One region of the Myroides sp. LJL116 genome, then DNA from elsewhere that is predicted to be linked to it. Evidence: riboswitches for the same ligand, from Rfam matches in the RefSeq annotation. Region 1 holds a riboswitch; the other holds the start of a gene.

Region 1 (7,777 bases):
GCTTTTACAGAGCTTACTTGTTTTTGCTTATGGGGACAGAACCTTTCAAGTGCTTAATACCCAGGCTAACTTCTTTGTTTCAGTAGCTTTAATGTTGCTTTTCGCCCTGGCAATGTATTATGCCATATTTCGCAGGCAAAGTAAGAGTATGTATCTCTTGTTATTAGTAGGACTTTTAATGGGAACGCTTTTTAGAAGCTTCTCCTCCTTTATAGTAATGTTAATTGATCCCAATGAGTTTTTGATTATTCAAAATGCGATGTTCGCTTCTTTTGATAAAATTAATCTTCATTTATTAGGTGTCTCTGCTGTAATTCTTGTGGCTGTTATGCTATGGGGGGTACGCTATTTTAGATCTTTAGATGTAATGAGTCTAGGTAGAGAGAACGCTATTTCTTTGGGAGTAGATTACCATGGGGTTATTCGCGCCAATTTAATGCTTATTTCAGTAATGGTTGCCATTTCTACTGCCTTGGTAGGACCTATTACTTTCTTAGGTGTCTTGGTAGCAAATTTAACTTATGAGATTTGTAAGAGTAGTAAACATATATACATGGTAAGTACATGTTGTCTTTTAACTTCGGTTACCGTAATTGGAGGGCAGTACTTAGTAGAACATTTATTTAATATGTCTACCACAATTAGTATTATTATTAACTTTGTGGGAGGTATTTATTTTATTTATTTATTATTAAAGAGCAATAGATCATGATAGAAGTTAAGAATATTCGTAAGGCTTACGGAGAGAAGATGATATTGGATGATGTGTCGGTTAACTTCCCAAAGGGAAAAATTACCTGCTTGGTTGGAGGTAATGGAACTGGTAAGAGTACACTTCTATCTATAATAAGTAGATTGGTAGCTAGAGATTCTGGAGAGATTAATTTATTAGATCAAGACGTTACTGGTTTTACAAGTAGAGATTTTGCAAAGCGTTTATCTATTTTAAAGCAAGCCAATAACCCTAATGTTCGATTAACAGTAAAAGAATTAGTATCCTTTGGTCGTTTTCCTCACAGTCAAGGTAGGTTAACGGGCTATGATATGGAGAAAATCGATGAGAGTTTGGACTTTATGGGACTTACCTCAATGAAGGACCAGTATATTGATGAGTTAAGTGGTGGGCAAAAACAGCGTACTTTCTTAGCCATGGTACTAGCTCAAGATACGGAGTATATTCTATTAGATGAGCCTTTGAATAACTTAGATATGAAGCATTCAGTGGAGATCATGAAGATTTTACGTGTTTTAGCTGATCAATATGGAAAGACCATTATTATTGTGGTACACGATATTAACTATGCTTCGTCTTATGCGGATTATATTGCGGCTGTAAAAGACCATAAGATCATTCATTTTGGACCTACTCAAGATATAATTACGGAAGACATTATGAAAGAAGTTTTCGATATCGATATGACTATTGTGGATAATTGTGATAATAAAATATGTATATACTTTAAGTAAACTATCAATACTATACAAACATGAATAAATTTTTAATAAGCTGTTTAGCAGCATCAATAGGGCTTATGGTTTCTTGTAAAGACACTAAAACCCAACAAGAGGATCCTAATGTAAAACAAATTACGGTATCTCACTTATCAGGAGAAACTAAAGTAAAAGAAGATCCTAAAAATGCAGTAGTTTTAAACTATGGTGCTTTAGATACATTTGATGAATTAGATATTCCTGTTAAAGGACTTCCAAAAACTAATTTACCTTCTTATTTACAAGAGTATAGCAAAGATGCTTCTATTGTAGATGTTGGTGGGATTAAAGATCCAAACCTGGAGAAAGTAAATGAATTGGATCCAGAGATTATTATTATTTCTGGTAGACAAGCTCCATTATATGATGAATTAAGCCAAATTGCTCCAACTATCAATCTTGAGATTGATCCAGCGAATTATATGGAATCCTTTAAAGCCAATCAACGTATTATTGGTGAGCTTTATGGTAAACAAGACCAAGTTGAGAAAGAACTAGAGGATATTGACAAAAGAATTGCTCATATTAATGAATTGACTAAAGACTCTGATAAAACTGCTTTAATGGTGCTAGTAAACGAAGGTCGTTTTAGTGTTTATGGACAAGGGTCTCGTTTTGGAATTATTCACGATGTGTTTGGTTTAAAACCTGCAGATACTAATATTCAAGCTGCTAGCCATGGACAAGCAATCTCTAATGAATTTATTAAAGAAGTAAACCCAGATTACTTATTTGTAATTGATAGAGGAGCTGCAGTTAAGCGTGCTAAAATGACAAAAGAGGAATTTGCAAACGAACTTATTAAACAAACTAATGCTTATAAAAATGATAAAATTATTTTCTTAGACGCAGAAGTTTGGTACTTATCAGGTGGTGGACTTAAGTCTATTAAAATGATGGTAGAAGAAATAGAAGATGCTGTAAACTAATTATAGCTTAAGTATAAAAAAAAGCTTGTCTTATAAAGACAAGCTTTTTTTTGTGCTATATTTTGGGTAGAATTAATCTATTTCGTCTATAACAGGAACTGGACGTTTACTTTCGTTAATAGCAACTAGAGTAAAGTTTCCTGTGATCGCTTTTTCACGTCCTTCTCTATACATGCTTTCTACAAAGACATCCACGCGAACATCTAAACTAGTTCTTCCTACTCTGGTAACTGTTCCGATTAGCTCCACTAGAGTACCTGCAGGAATAGGGTGGTTGAAATCTACCTTATCACTAGATACTGTTACAATTGGCTTGCGACAAAAGCGAGTTGCTGTCATAAAGGCAATTTCATCCATGATGTAAAGTACCGCTCCACCGAACATAGTATTGTGGTGATTAGTTTGTCCTGGGAAAACTGCACGGAAAACATGGGTTTGAGAATCTTTGATTTTTTTTGCGATTCTTTGTTCTCTATTTGTTAATTGACTTTCCATAGTAATTAAATGTTTTTTTTTGAGTTTTTACCCCACTGTCTTAATAGGCTAGTCAAAGATTCTAACAATAGATAACAAATTTCCACCTATGGTGTAGGTTGAAGCTATCCTGTTACTTTGATTCGCGAAAGTCAGGTGGTTTGTATTTGATTTTTTGGTGGTCTGACTATTAAAATATAATTCTAATTCACAGTTGCGCGACAGTTCGTGAGTTTCACACGATTCCCCAAACTAATAAAGTAATGTTGTTTTGTCACTTTATTGGTGCAAAGATAGTAACTAAAGGCAAAAAAAATGTTTTTTATGTTTTATTTATCATAAAATCGCTGATTTTTATTTATCAGCATTCTTTTTCATTGGTTTTACTGCTGTTGTATCAAGTTTCTATGTACTGTTAATTGGATAATTACCCTACAAGGGGAGGATTGTTGATTTTGTTTTAGGTAAGGGAAAGTATATAAAATTTATTTTTTTAATATAAGTAGTGAAAAAAAGATAAATTACTAAAGCTATAAAAGAGTTTAATTATTAAATTTGTAGTATTGAATTACAAAGGTGCTTGGTAGAAGTAGGGGGTATTCTCTATTTATAGTAGTATTTTATGGAATACTTCTTATCTTAGTACAACTCGATTTGTGAAAGCTTTGCTTTGCTGGCTTTTTTTAGGCAGTATTCTTGTAAAGACAGGGAATAATAAAAGAACTACACAATTTTTACATATGACACAAAACACAATAACACAGACTGATTTTTCTTTTGAAAATCAAACTTCGGTTTACAAAGGTAAAGTAAGAGATGTTTACACTATTGACCATAAGTATTTGGTGATGGTTGCAACCGATAGACTTTCTGCTTTTGATGTGGTTTTACCTAAAGGAATTCCTTATAAAGGGCAGATTTTAAATCAAATTGCCACTCGATTTATGGAGTTAACCAAGGATATAGTTCCTAATTGGCTTATTGGGTGTCCAGATCCAAATGTGATCGTAGGAAAGGCTTGTACTCCTTTTAAAGTAGAAATGGTTATTCGAGGTTATTTAGCAGGTCATGCCGCTAGGGAATATCAAAGTGGTAACAGAGTTATTTGTGGGGTAGAGTTGCCAAATGGTTTAAAGCCAAATGACAAACTTCCATTTCCCATTATCACTCCTTCTACTAAAGAAGACCTAGGACTACATGATATGGATATTTCTGCAGAGCAGATTATTCAAAAAGGGATTGTAAGTCAAAGTGATTATGCTATACTAGAAAAGTACACTAGAGCTTTATTTGAGAGAGGTTCAGAAATTGCTTTAAAACAAGGATTGCTTTTAGTAGATACTAAGTATGAATTTGGTAAGACAATCGATGGAGAAATTGTTTTAATAGATGAAATTCACACTCCGGACTCTTCCAGATATTTTTATGCAGATACTTATACAGAGTGTCAGGAAAATAATCTACCTCAAAAACAATTATCCAAAGAATTTGTTCGCGAGTGGCTTTTAGAGCAGGGATTTAGTGGTAAACCTGGTCAAAAGGTGCCTTTTATGAGTCAGGAATATGTGGAATCTGTTTCCCATAGGTATATGGAGTTATACAAACATATTATGGGCAGTGAGTTTGTTAAAACAGACGATAGCGACCCATTAGCTAGAATACAACATAATGTTGAAACCTTTTTTAAAGAACATAGGGAGGAGTAATCCCTAAAAATATTTTTATATGGAATTATTACAAGCCTTAAAATGGCGATATGCAACTAAGAGATACGATGCTAATGTGAAATTAGATAAGGCTCAGGTAATGGATATCATCGAAGCAGCTCGTTTAGCGCCGACTTCTTCTGGACTTCAACCCTTTGAAGTTATTTGGATCGAGAGTCAACAAGTAAAACAAGAGTTGTCTCCTATTATAATGAATCAAGCTCAAGTAGTGGAATGTTCTGATTTACTAGTGTTTGTTGCTTGGGATACCTATAGTTCTGAACGTATAGATCAAGTTTTTGATCATATGGAAAAGACTCGTGAATTGGAAAAAGACAGTATGTTAGACTATAAGAATAGTTTAAAAGCTCATTTTTCTTCCCTAAATGCAGACCAGCAATTTGATCATGCAGCACGTCAATCTTATATTGGATTAGGGATGGCTGTTGCAGCAGCGGCTGAATTGAAAATAGATGCTTCTCCTATGGAAGGGTTTCACAATGATCAATTAGATGCTTATTTAAATTTACAGAGTAAAGGCTTGAAAAGTGTTAGTGTGCTAGCTTTAGGTAAACGAGATACTGCAAATGATTGGCTTTTACCTTTAAAAAAGGTTAGAAAATCTATGGAAAACTTCTTAACTATTATTCGATAATAACAATGAAAAGCCCTCCTTTCAAGAAGGGCTTTTTTTATGTTTACCTATAGAGTATATAAGGAGTTTTTAAAAAACCACATTGATAGATTCCTATTGGGTAGTTAAAAAATTGGCATAAATTATCAAAAGTGTAATTTTTTATTTGTAAAATTATCTAATGTGTAAATCTCCTTTCTTTTTATTCTAAATAATGGTGTGTTAAATGTTAGCTTTTTTATCTTTAATATTCTATATTCGTAACCGGTAAATAAGATAATTTTACGATGAGTCAAAAGCAAAAAAACAAAACCCTTCCTTTAGTAGTAACTAAAGAGCAGGCATTAGAAGATTATAAAATAGCAAGAATCAGTAGAGAATGTAGTTTACTTGGTAGGCGAGAAGTACTTACTGGGAAAGCTAAATTCGGTATTTTTGGTGATGGAAAAGAAGTGCCACAATTAGCTTTAGCTAAAGCATTTCAAAATGGTGATTTTCGTTCAGGATACTACCGTGATCAAACTTTTATGATGGCTATTGGCCAATTGTCAATTCAACAGTTTTTTGCTGGATTATTTGGAGATGCAAATATTGAGCATGATCCAATGAGTGGTGGTAGACAAATGGGTGGGCATTTTGCTACACACAGTTTGGATAAAGACGGGAATTGGAAAAATCTAACACAGCAAAAGAATTCGAGTGCAGATATTTCTCCTACAGCAGGACAAATGCCTCGATTATTAGGATTAGCACAAGCTTCTAAATATTATAGAGAATTTCCAGAGGCTGATAAAGCTAATAATTTTTCTGTAAACGGAAACGAAATTGCTTGGGGTACAATTGGAAACGCTTCCACTTCGGAAGGATTGTTTTTTGAAACAATCAACGCAGCAGGTGTATTACAAGTTCCTATGGTAATGAGTGTATGGGATGACCAATATGGAATATCTGTACATGCTAGATACCAAACAACCAAAGAAAATATATCGGAAATCTTAAAAGGATTTCAAAGAGATAAAAATGGCAAAGGATACGAAATTCTTCGCGTTAAAGGATGGGATTATGTAGAGTTAATTAAAACCTATGAAAAAGCATCTAAAATCGCAAGAGATGAGCACGTTCCTGTTTTAATTCACGTGGATGAGTTAACCCAACCACAAGGACATTCCACTTCTGGATCTCATGAAAGATATAAGAGCAAAGAGCGCTTAGAATGGGAAAGAGAGATGGATTGTTTACTTCAGATGAGAAAGTGGATTATCGAACAAGGTTTTTCTACAGAGCAAGAATTAGATGAGTTGGATAAACAGCTTAAAAAAGAAGTTTTAGATGGTAAAAAAGCTGCTTGGCAAGCTTATATCAATCCAATTATTGCAGAGAGAAATACCTTGGTAGAGGTATTAAAGCAAGTTGCAGCTTCTAGTGAGCAACAACAAGCAATTGAAAAGATAGCTCAAGATCTAAGTCAAATTAAAGAGCCAATTCGCAAAGATGTTTTATCAGTTGCAAGAAAGGTTCTTCGCATGGTTATAAAACAAGGTAATAAAGCGCCTTTAGTAGATTTTATTAAAGATTATTTCTTAACAAATCAACCTAGATTCAGCTCGAACTTAATGAGTGAATCCGATTTAAGTGCTCTTACTATTGAGGAGGTTAAGCCACAATATGATCAAGATGCACCTGAGGTAGATGCAAGAGTTATTTTAAAAGATAACTTCGATCATATCTTTACTAATAATAAAAATGTGATGATCTTCGGAGAAGACAGTGGAAACATTGGAGATGTTAACCAAGGTCTAGAAGGTCTTCAAGATAAACACGGTTTAAATAGAGTAAGTGACGCGGGTATTCGCGAGGCTACCATTTTAGGTCAAGGAATTGGAATGGCTATGAGAGGATTACGTCCAATTGCAGAAATCCAATACTTAGATTATCTTTTATATGCTATTCAAATCATGAGTGATGATTTGGCTACATTACAGTACAGAACAGTAGGACGTCAAAAAGCTCCACTAATTGTTCGTACAAGAGGACACCGTTTAGAGGGGATTTGGCATTCAGGTTCTCCAATGGGAATGATCATTAATGCTCTTCGTGGTATGCATGTTTTAGTACCTCGTAATATGACTAAGGCAGCAGGTTTTTACAACACTTTATTAAAATCAGACGAGCCTGCTTTATTAATTGAATGTTTAAATGGATACCGTTTAAAAGAAAAATTACCAAATAACTTAGGGGAATTACAAACACCTATTGGTGTAGTGGAAACTATTCGCCAAGGAAGTGATTTAACTATTGTTTCTTACGGATCTACTTTGCGTTTAGTAGAACAAGCAGCAAATGAATTAGCAGAGGTAGGAATTGAAGTAGAGATTATTGATGCTCAAAGTTTACTTCCTTTTGATATTAATCACGATACAGTAAAGAGTATTGCTAAAACAAATCGTTTACTAGTAGTAGATGAGGATGTTCCAGGCGGTGCTTCAGCTTACTTATTACAGAAAATTTTAGAAGAACAAGGAGCATATATGCATTTAGATAGT
Region 2 (7,777 bases), on a different contig from region 1:
ATTCATCTGGGTCAGGTACTCCATTGCCATTTTTGTCCACTCCTACTAGGATGATCCCTGGTTCTGCACTTCCTACATATTCTCCTTGAGGATTCTTACCTGTAATAAAAGCATTACCTAAAATTTGGAAGTCTCTTTCGCCTGCAACATTTTCAATTGTATGATCAAACCCAAACTCTACGTATCCACCAAATCCTCCTAAAGAAATCATAGAACCATTTTCCTTAGCAATAGCCATTTCTACTTTCTTAATCATGGTTTGTTTGGTATCACCTGGCTCATATTTAGGCATCTCATTTACAAACTGTCCATAAGAGGGCATAAAGTCAAATACTTTAGTAATATGCCTTTTTAATTTTGTATTGTCTTGACTAACCTCTAAAGTTAGTTCTTGGGACACAATGTGGTTTTGGAATTTTACTATCCCTTCTATTTTATAAACAACAGGGGTGAAGCTAACAATATTAACTTCTTTAGTAGTAGCTATAATAGAATCCTTTACTATATCATCCTTCTCTACAACTTTCCATTGGTAAGTATATTCTTTATAATCTTGGATCTCTGCAGATAAGACAATACTTTTATTAGTTGTAGTCTTGTAATTGTTATCTAATCTAAAAGGATTATTTGTATTTTGTAGTTGTTCGAAATACTCGGCTGCACTTAAGTCAGGCGTCGAATTATCACTAGAGCAACTAGCTATAGCTAATGCCAAAAAGGACATTATAAAAGTGGAATAATTTTTTTTCATTTTTGTAGGTTATAGTGTTTTTATAAATGCAATATGTGCTGGAATATTACCCGCGGTTGTTCTCCATTGTAAAAATCCTTGAGGGGAATAACAATAGATATATCCCGTACCAACGTAATCTTGGGCATCTGTGATAAAGATTTCTTTAGTCTCTGGATTTACTGCGATTCCATAGGGAATAAGTATATTTTTCTGTGTTCCATCCTTAATAATTTGACTAGTAAGAAGTTCTTTGGTATTGGTATCTAAAATACCATAAGAAGGGGTTTGATTACCTGTAGCATACCTAAAAGGCGTAGATAAAAAGTATAATTTATTATCCAGGTAGGTCATATTGGTAACGGGGATATTTAAAGTTTGTTTCAGTATATCCTTTGTCGAATCTATGACATATAAATTGGGCTCGGTTCCATAGTAATCTCCCCTAGAGCTCACATAAATATCTTTATTATCATCTATTTGCATGCGATGTAAGTTTGGAGCTACTTCTATTTTCTTTATCTCTTTAAAAGAGGTAAGATCAATCACTGAGATGGTTGTATCATAATTAGGCACCCTATATCCTCCGGAATTAGCCACGTATAATTTATTATTTGTGATAACCATTTCTTCGGGTTGGTACCCCACAGTTACTCTTCTAGTAATAGATAAACTAATGGTATCTATTTCTGCTACAAAGCCAAGTTCTGCATTAGGATTAATTTCTACTTTACCAGCATAAGAGCTCACATAAACCTTTCCATTGTGGTAATTTAAATAACGACAGTTAGGTACGTGAATTTGAGCAATATGCTTACCGGTAGGTACGTCAAATACCTCTATGAAGTTAGATACATTTATGGTAGCATAAGCCTTGCTTCCGTAAATTTTAATATCATTTCCTACATCGCCTAGTTCTTTTGTTATTTCTGGATTCTTTTCAGAGAAGATATCTCTTATATAACTCCCAGATAGATAATCAAACTGATCAATCGAGGCTCTATTCATTCCCATATTACCTTCATTTAGAAGATAAAATCCACTAAATTGTGTAGTGTTTTGAGGAGGAGCAACTGCAGAATCATCCGAAAGGAAAATCATTTGCTCTTCTCTACACGAGATTACACAGGTTAGTAAAACTATAAAAAGGATTGTTTTTAAATGTCTCATAGGTTAAAGTTTACTGCTAAACGAAAGTTTCTACCTGGCATTGGAAAGTTAGTGACCACCTCGTAATATTGATTGGCTATGTTATTTGCCATAAGGGTAACTCTAAAGTTGTACTCTTTGTAGGTAAAGGATTTTTGTAAAGACATATCATGGGTATACCATGGCTGTACTTCATTTCGTTTAATATTGTTTTTATTGGCATTGTAGCGCTTTCCTACATAAATAAAGCTATAATTTAATAGGTATTCTTTATAAGATAAGCTAAGAACTGCTGAACCTGAGTTCCAAGGAGCATAAGGAATTTGATCTCCATAGTAGGAAGCCTTTCCTCCTGGAGTTAAGCTCTTGTCTTTAGCAATGGTATAAGCGTAGGTTAGATGTACATTTAGGTTTAGCTCTTTAGTTAGGGCAAGATCTGCTTGAACGAAAGATTCTAGACCATAAGACTCCACTTTACCTAAATTAGTCATCATCCATCTCATCATACTAGAAGTTGGAGTAGCAATGATTTTATCTGTTATATCCGCATAATATCCTTGTAAAGAAAAATGTATGTTTTTAAAAATAGGAGAATTAAAATCCTGGCTATAGGTTGCTCCTAGATTGATTTGTCTAGATAATTCCGGTTTTAAACTAGCTGTTCCGATTTGGGTGTAGTATAAATCATTAAAGGTGGGAAGACGATAGATATATTTATAAAATAAATGTATGTCTAAGGCTTTATGTTCAAAAGGTTTATAGTTTAAAAACAAAGAAGGTGCCCACATATTTCTATCTGGGGCTCTGTAATTATGCCTTACTTTTTCATGGGTGAAAGTCCCTAGTACATTAGCCTGGGCTTTTACTTTTCCTAAATCTAAAGAAGTAGCAACAGAGCTTAAAAAAGTAAAGCGCTCTGGGTAAGTGAATAATGTACCTTGGCCTTTTCTAGTAGCATTTAATTTATCATATTGAAAGTCTGTTGACACTGCAACTTCCCAAATCGGGGTTATTTTAAAAAGATGTGCCCCAGATACATAATAGTTTTGCTGATAAAAGGTATTGTCAAACTGCGGATTATAGGTCACTTCATCTCCTTCAAAGTCTACCGTTTTTCTTGATAGGTAATTAGTGAAATCATAGGCATATTTGGCTTTTAGTTTAAAGGAATAAAAATCACTAATAAACCTTGTCCAGTGTCCTTGAACCATTATGTTCTTATCTTTTTGGTTCTCGTTTATATTCTCGGTAGCTATAGTGTGGTCACTTTTTTTAATGATAGCTCCAGGTAGTCCTCTACTAGATTGGTAATAATATAAATTCGCGCTCCATTGATTATTTTGATCCTTCCCAAACCAATTGTTTTCAATTCTATAAGCACTAATAGCGCTATTTAACCTAGTTCCTGTAGTATCATAGGCTACGCTACCATCAATATTTAGTCTTTTTTGTCTGAATTTGTATCTTCCATTGGAATGAATGTATTCTGTAGATATGCTTGTGGAAACCTTATCACTCACTTTGTAATCCACCACCAAGGAAGGATTGTTAAGTTGAATTGTCCCGGTTTTATAGCCCGCGTTTATATTTATTTTTTTATTTTGTTTAAAAGTAGGCTTTTTGGATTCTATATATACCACAGAGGCAGAGGCAAATTCTCTTGCAGATTGAAAAATAGCACTTCTTTGACCATTGTATAATTGTATTTTCTCTACATTTTCCAAGGAGAACTTACCAAGGTCTACAATGCCATTTTGTGCATTTTCAATAGCTGCACCATTATAGAAAACACCTACATGATGAGTTCCCATATTTCGCACGTCTATGGTCTTAAGGCCTCCCATTCCCCCATAATCCTTAATAGTGGCTCCTGAGAAATAACGCAGAGCATCTGCTACATTAAGTGTGTTTAGTTTTTGTAAGTTTTCTCCTGTTAAAGTTTGTACTGGAATAATTTCTTTGAAAGGGTCTTTAGAAATTACAATCTCTTTTAAAGTTGTAATAGAATCTAAGGAGTTTTGCCCATGGAATTTGTTACTTAGAAATAGTAAACAAAGGGTAAGTATTAAGGTTAAATAATTGTATTTCATTGTGCGTTTTTTGGCTGTACCTATTTTGGAATACTACGCAACAATTTAACCTAATTACAATAAGGCCAAGTAGCGTTTTGTTTTATACCCGAAAACATGGAACGATTTTATTGGCCGGTATTCTGACTTGCTTCTCAAAAGAACATCCTTCCCATTTAACACAGTGGATAATCAAGGTTCTTTTAATTATGAAGCTTACAGCAGCGGGTCTGTCTAGGATTTTCACCTAATTCCCGTTTAATTACAAATTGTAAACCATTTTAATATTGGCAAATATATGTGCAAAAATTTTGATAAAAAAATATATTATATCGATTGTCTGTTGAAATATTAAGAACGTTAGTTTTATTATGCTATAAATTTCGAATAATATAAAAGAAAGGACTTTGCTTATCTTTACTTTTACAGGCTTGTGGGTTTAAATTCTCACTCCAACTTGGATATAAACGAACACCCATTTTGCCTTTAGAAGTAGGATGGGATATTATTTGTAAAGTAGCTAGGTCTTGTTTTGTGAAGATAAACACGCCTTTGTTATGATCTTCTTCCACATAGATTACCATATGAGTAAAATCATCCTCTATAGAGAAAGGAGTGTTTTGGTTCGAAGGGTCTTTCTTCCATATAGCAACAAAAGCTCCTGTTTTTTTCGGTGTTATTTTAGCTGTACGATAGATTATTCTATGATTATTAATTTCTAGTTCACAGCTATCATACTCATTTTTATAGGGGCTATCTATTCGGTTTTCGATTAGACACTCACTAGGAATATTTAAAACGGATTTAAAGGTATTAATAGCATAATTTATCATAGGGTTTTGTGTTAATTTTCAAAAAGGAGTTGTTACTTTGTGCGATAGTCCAAAATATATCAATATGTTTAAGAATCCTAGAGTTTCTTTATTAATTGGAATACTTTGTATTTCGATTTTTCCTGTTTTAATAAAGTTAAACCTAACTCCAAGTCTGATTAGCGCGTTTTATCGCATGTTTATTGCTGCTATTGTAATTTTACCTTTCGCCATAATAACTAAGCGTTTAGAATTATATGACTTTAAGACAATGGCCCTTATTGCTTTGGGGGGAGTTTTCTTTGGTTCGGATATAGCCGTTTGGAATTATGCTATAGTAGGTTCAACTGCTACTCAAGCCACTTTACTTACCAATTTAGCCCCTGTATGGGTTGGGGTTGGGAGTTACTTTTTTATGAGTAATAAACCCTCTGCCAACTTTTGGATTGGAACTGTATTTGCTTTAGTTGGTATGGTTGTTTTAGTGGGTGTAGATGTGTTTATTGATCTTTCATTCAACCTGCCTTTTTTAATGGGAATACTCTCTGGTATTCTATACGCTTGTTATATTTTAGTTAGTAAACTGGTTTTAGATAAAGTAGATGTTATCCCATTTATGAGTTATAGCTTAACCTTTTCTTCCATTTTCTTGGCCTTAATTAATCTTTTTATGGGGTCTGAGTTTACTGGTTTTTCCTCTATGGGTTGGTTGACTTTAATTATTCAAGGACTTGTTTGTCAATTATTAGCTTGGTTTTGTATTAGCTACGCCACTAAAAGCATGAGAGCAACTAGGGTATCCCTTAGTCTTTTAAGTCAAGTACTTTTCTCAGGATTATTGGCTTGGTTTTTTATAGACGAGACCATTACCTACAATATGTTAATTGGAGGAGTGATTTTACTTTTTGGTATTGCTATTACTTTTTATAACAAACCACTAATTGGCAAAAAATCTTAAAACCAAATCCCGCTGTTTTTAATAATTACATAAATACCAATTCCCAAAAAGAAAAGAGAAGTAACAATCTTTATAAAAGTAGAGGCGAGAAAGCCTAAAAAGGATCCAATAGCCGCTTTAAAGGCTCGATCAACTTTAGTTGGCTCATAGATTATTTCCCCTATAAAGGCCCCTATAAAAGGTCCTAGTATAAAACCTATTGGAGGGATAAATAATCCTACCACAAGGCCTATATTAGTACCCCAAACACCATATTTACTACCTCCAAATCTTTTAGTGCCCTGGGCGGGAATGACATAATCTAAGACAGTTATAGCAATGGTAATTATTAAGGTAATCCATAGGATTGTTGGATTCATTTGTATATCTTTCACTAAATAAAGACTCAAAAAGCCTAGCCAGCTAATTGGCAACCCTGGTAAAGCAGGAAGTATACTTCCCACAATGCCAAATATTAACAGCACAATGCTTAGTAGTAATAGAAAGTATTCCATTGTTTTTTTTTGTATTTTTGATGATTAAATATAAGATATTAAACCTTATTAATGTACATGAATAAGTTAATAGTGTTAGTCTTTTTATCCTTTTTTATAATTGGCTGTGACTTTAATGTCTCCCAGGAAATAGAAAGGGATAAACTTTTGCACAGTGAATTGACAAAAGTAGATTGGAATAAGGTAGATACTTATCCCAGTACTCCAAGTTGTGATACTATTTCGGATGTCGACAGAAAAAAAGAATGCTTTTATGCTTTTATGACTGCCGAGTTGCAAAGTAGATTAAGTCAAGATACCCTAAAGGGAAGCTTTCAAGCTTTAGATACTTTGCATGTTTTAGTTAAAATCAGTTGGGATAATAATGTCTCTTTCCAATTATTACCTCTAGTGGATAGTTTAAAAATGCAAAATGTTGCATTAGATAGTCTGGTTAAAATAAAAACCAGAGATTTCCCTTTGGTTTATCCTGCAACTAAACAAGGAATAACGGTTAACAGTGAATTTATATTGCCTATTGTTTTGGTTAAGCAATAGAACTAGGTTTTGTTTTAACTTTAAAAGACAGGACAAAAAAGCTACCAATACTTATAGGTAAGACGATATTCAAGATCCATATTAAAGTTGCTACTAATGCTACAATCCACTGGTTTACTCCCAGAGTTGTGAAGATGAACATGGCTATACTTCCTTTTACTGCAAATTCTAAAAACTGGAAGTTAGGCAAGGAGGAAGCTAACAGATAAATGGCTGCTACAGCACAGAATAATTCTATATATGGAAGCTCTACTCCTAATATATAATACAATAAGATATATTGATGAGTAAAGGATAAATAGCGCAATAAAGCTAAAAACATATTTTTTCTATGTGCTTTTTTAGGTATTTTTTGCAGGCTACTTATAAGGGTTTGTATAGAATACCCCTTAATAGTAAAATGTCTAATACTGAAGATTAGCAGTAGTAATACCAGTATAATACCATATAGAGTATAAAGGTAAGAGTTAGGAATTATAGGATGTATATTATTTAATATAGTCAAACCAAATAGACCAAATACAATAGCGTAAATTACCTGTATACCATTACAAACCATATTTAAGAAGATAACTCTAGAGGTATCTTTTTTATCAAAATAAAGAGCCTTTCCCGCATATTCTCCAATTCCATTGGGTGTGAATATTCCCAGAGTAAGTGCACTTAAAACTTGGCGAGTTGCCATGCCAAGGCTTACTGGTCGAATCAAAGAGGACAAGTTCTGCCATTTTAGAATTTCTACAAAACGGTTGGAGAAAGTCAATAGAGCTACACCTATAAGTGGGATAGTATTTTTCTTTTGCTCTAATACTTCTAATAGAATAGCTAGATCTAGAGTTTTGTCATTAGACAATTGGTTATAGATATAGTAAATAGCGGCTAGGACCACTAATATTTTGATTAGAAGTACTAAGAATTGCTTAGTTTTGTCAGATAGTATTTTCATCCTTGCAAAGAAAGAGAATATTTTTATGCTTATCGTTAAATTGAACAAAAAAATAATAATTTGGCCCACGAGAGAATCATTT

What was found. A riboswitch is a leader RNA that binds a small molecule or an ion and turns the genes downstream of it on or off. The one in region 1 is predicted to bind cobalamin.
Region 2: another riboswitch for cobalamin. It lies ahead of ACYSNM_RS00795 (TonB-dependent receptor); the one in region 1 lies ahead of ACYSNM_RS05670 (acyl-CoA thioesterase).

The regions. Positions count from the first base shown of each region.
Region 1 covers NZ_JBTXLR010000005.1:15,245-23,021, reverse strand. Annotated here, with positions in the region: gene ACYSNM_RS05685 (iron chelate uptake ABC transporter family permease subunit) at 1-712, shown strand, start outside; gene ACYSNM_RS05680 (iron ABC transporter ATP-binding protein) at 709-1,467, shown strand; gene ACYSNM_RS05675 (siderophore ABC transporter substrate-binding protein) at 1,488-2,420, shown strand; gene ACYSNM_RS05670 (acyl-CoA thioesterase) at 2,493-2,915, opposite strand; adenosylcobalamin-variant (AdoCbl-variant) riboswitch at 3,063-3,158, opposite strand; gene ACYSNM_RS05665 (phosphoribosylaminoimidazolesuccinocarboxamide synthase) at 3,635-4,600, shown strand; gene ACYSNM_RS05660 (nitroreductase family protein) at 4,620-5,255, shown strand; gene ACYSNM_RS05655 (alpha-ketoacid dehydrogenase subunit alpha/beta) at 5,522-7,777, shown strand, end outside.
Region 2 covers NZ_JBTXLR010000001.1:163,873-171,649, forward strand. Annotated here, with positions in the region: gene ACYSNM_RS00785 (cell surface protein) at 1-751, opposite strand, end outside; gene ACYSNM_RS00790 (YncE family protein) at 761-1,900, opposite strand; gene ACYSNM_RS00795 (TonB-dependent receptor) at 1,897-3,969, opposite strand; cobalamin riboswitch at 4,065-4,244, opposite strand; gene ACYSNM_RS00800 (MepB family protein) at 4,323-4,781, opposite strand; gene ACYSNM_RS00805 (DMT family transporter) at 4,846-5,718, shown strand; gene ACYSNM_RS00810 (DUF456 domain-containing protein) at 5,715-6,212, opposite strand; gene ACYSNM_RS00815 (hypothetical protein) at 6,270-6,749, shown strand; gene ACYSNM_RS00820 (hypothetical protein) at 6,739-7,695, opposite strand; gene ruvC (crossover junction endodeoxyribonuclease RuvC) at 7,756-7,777, shown strand, end outside.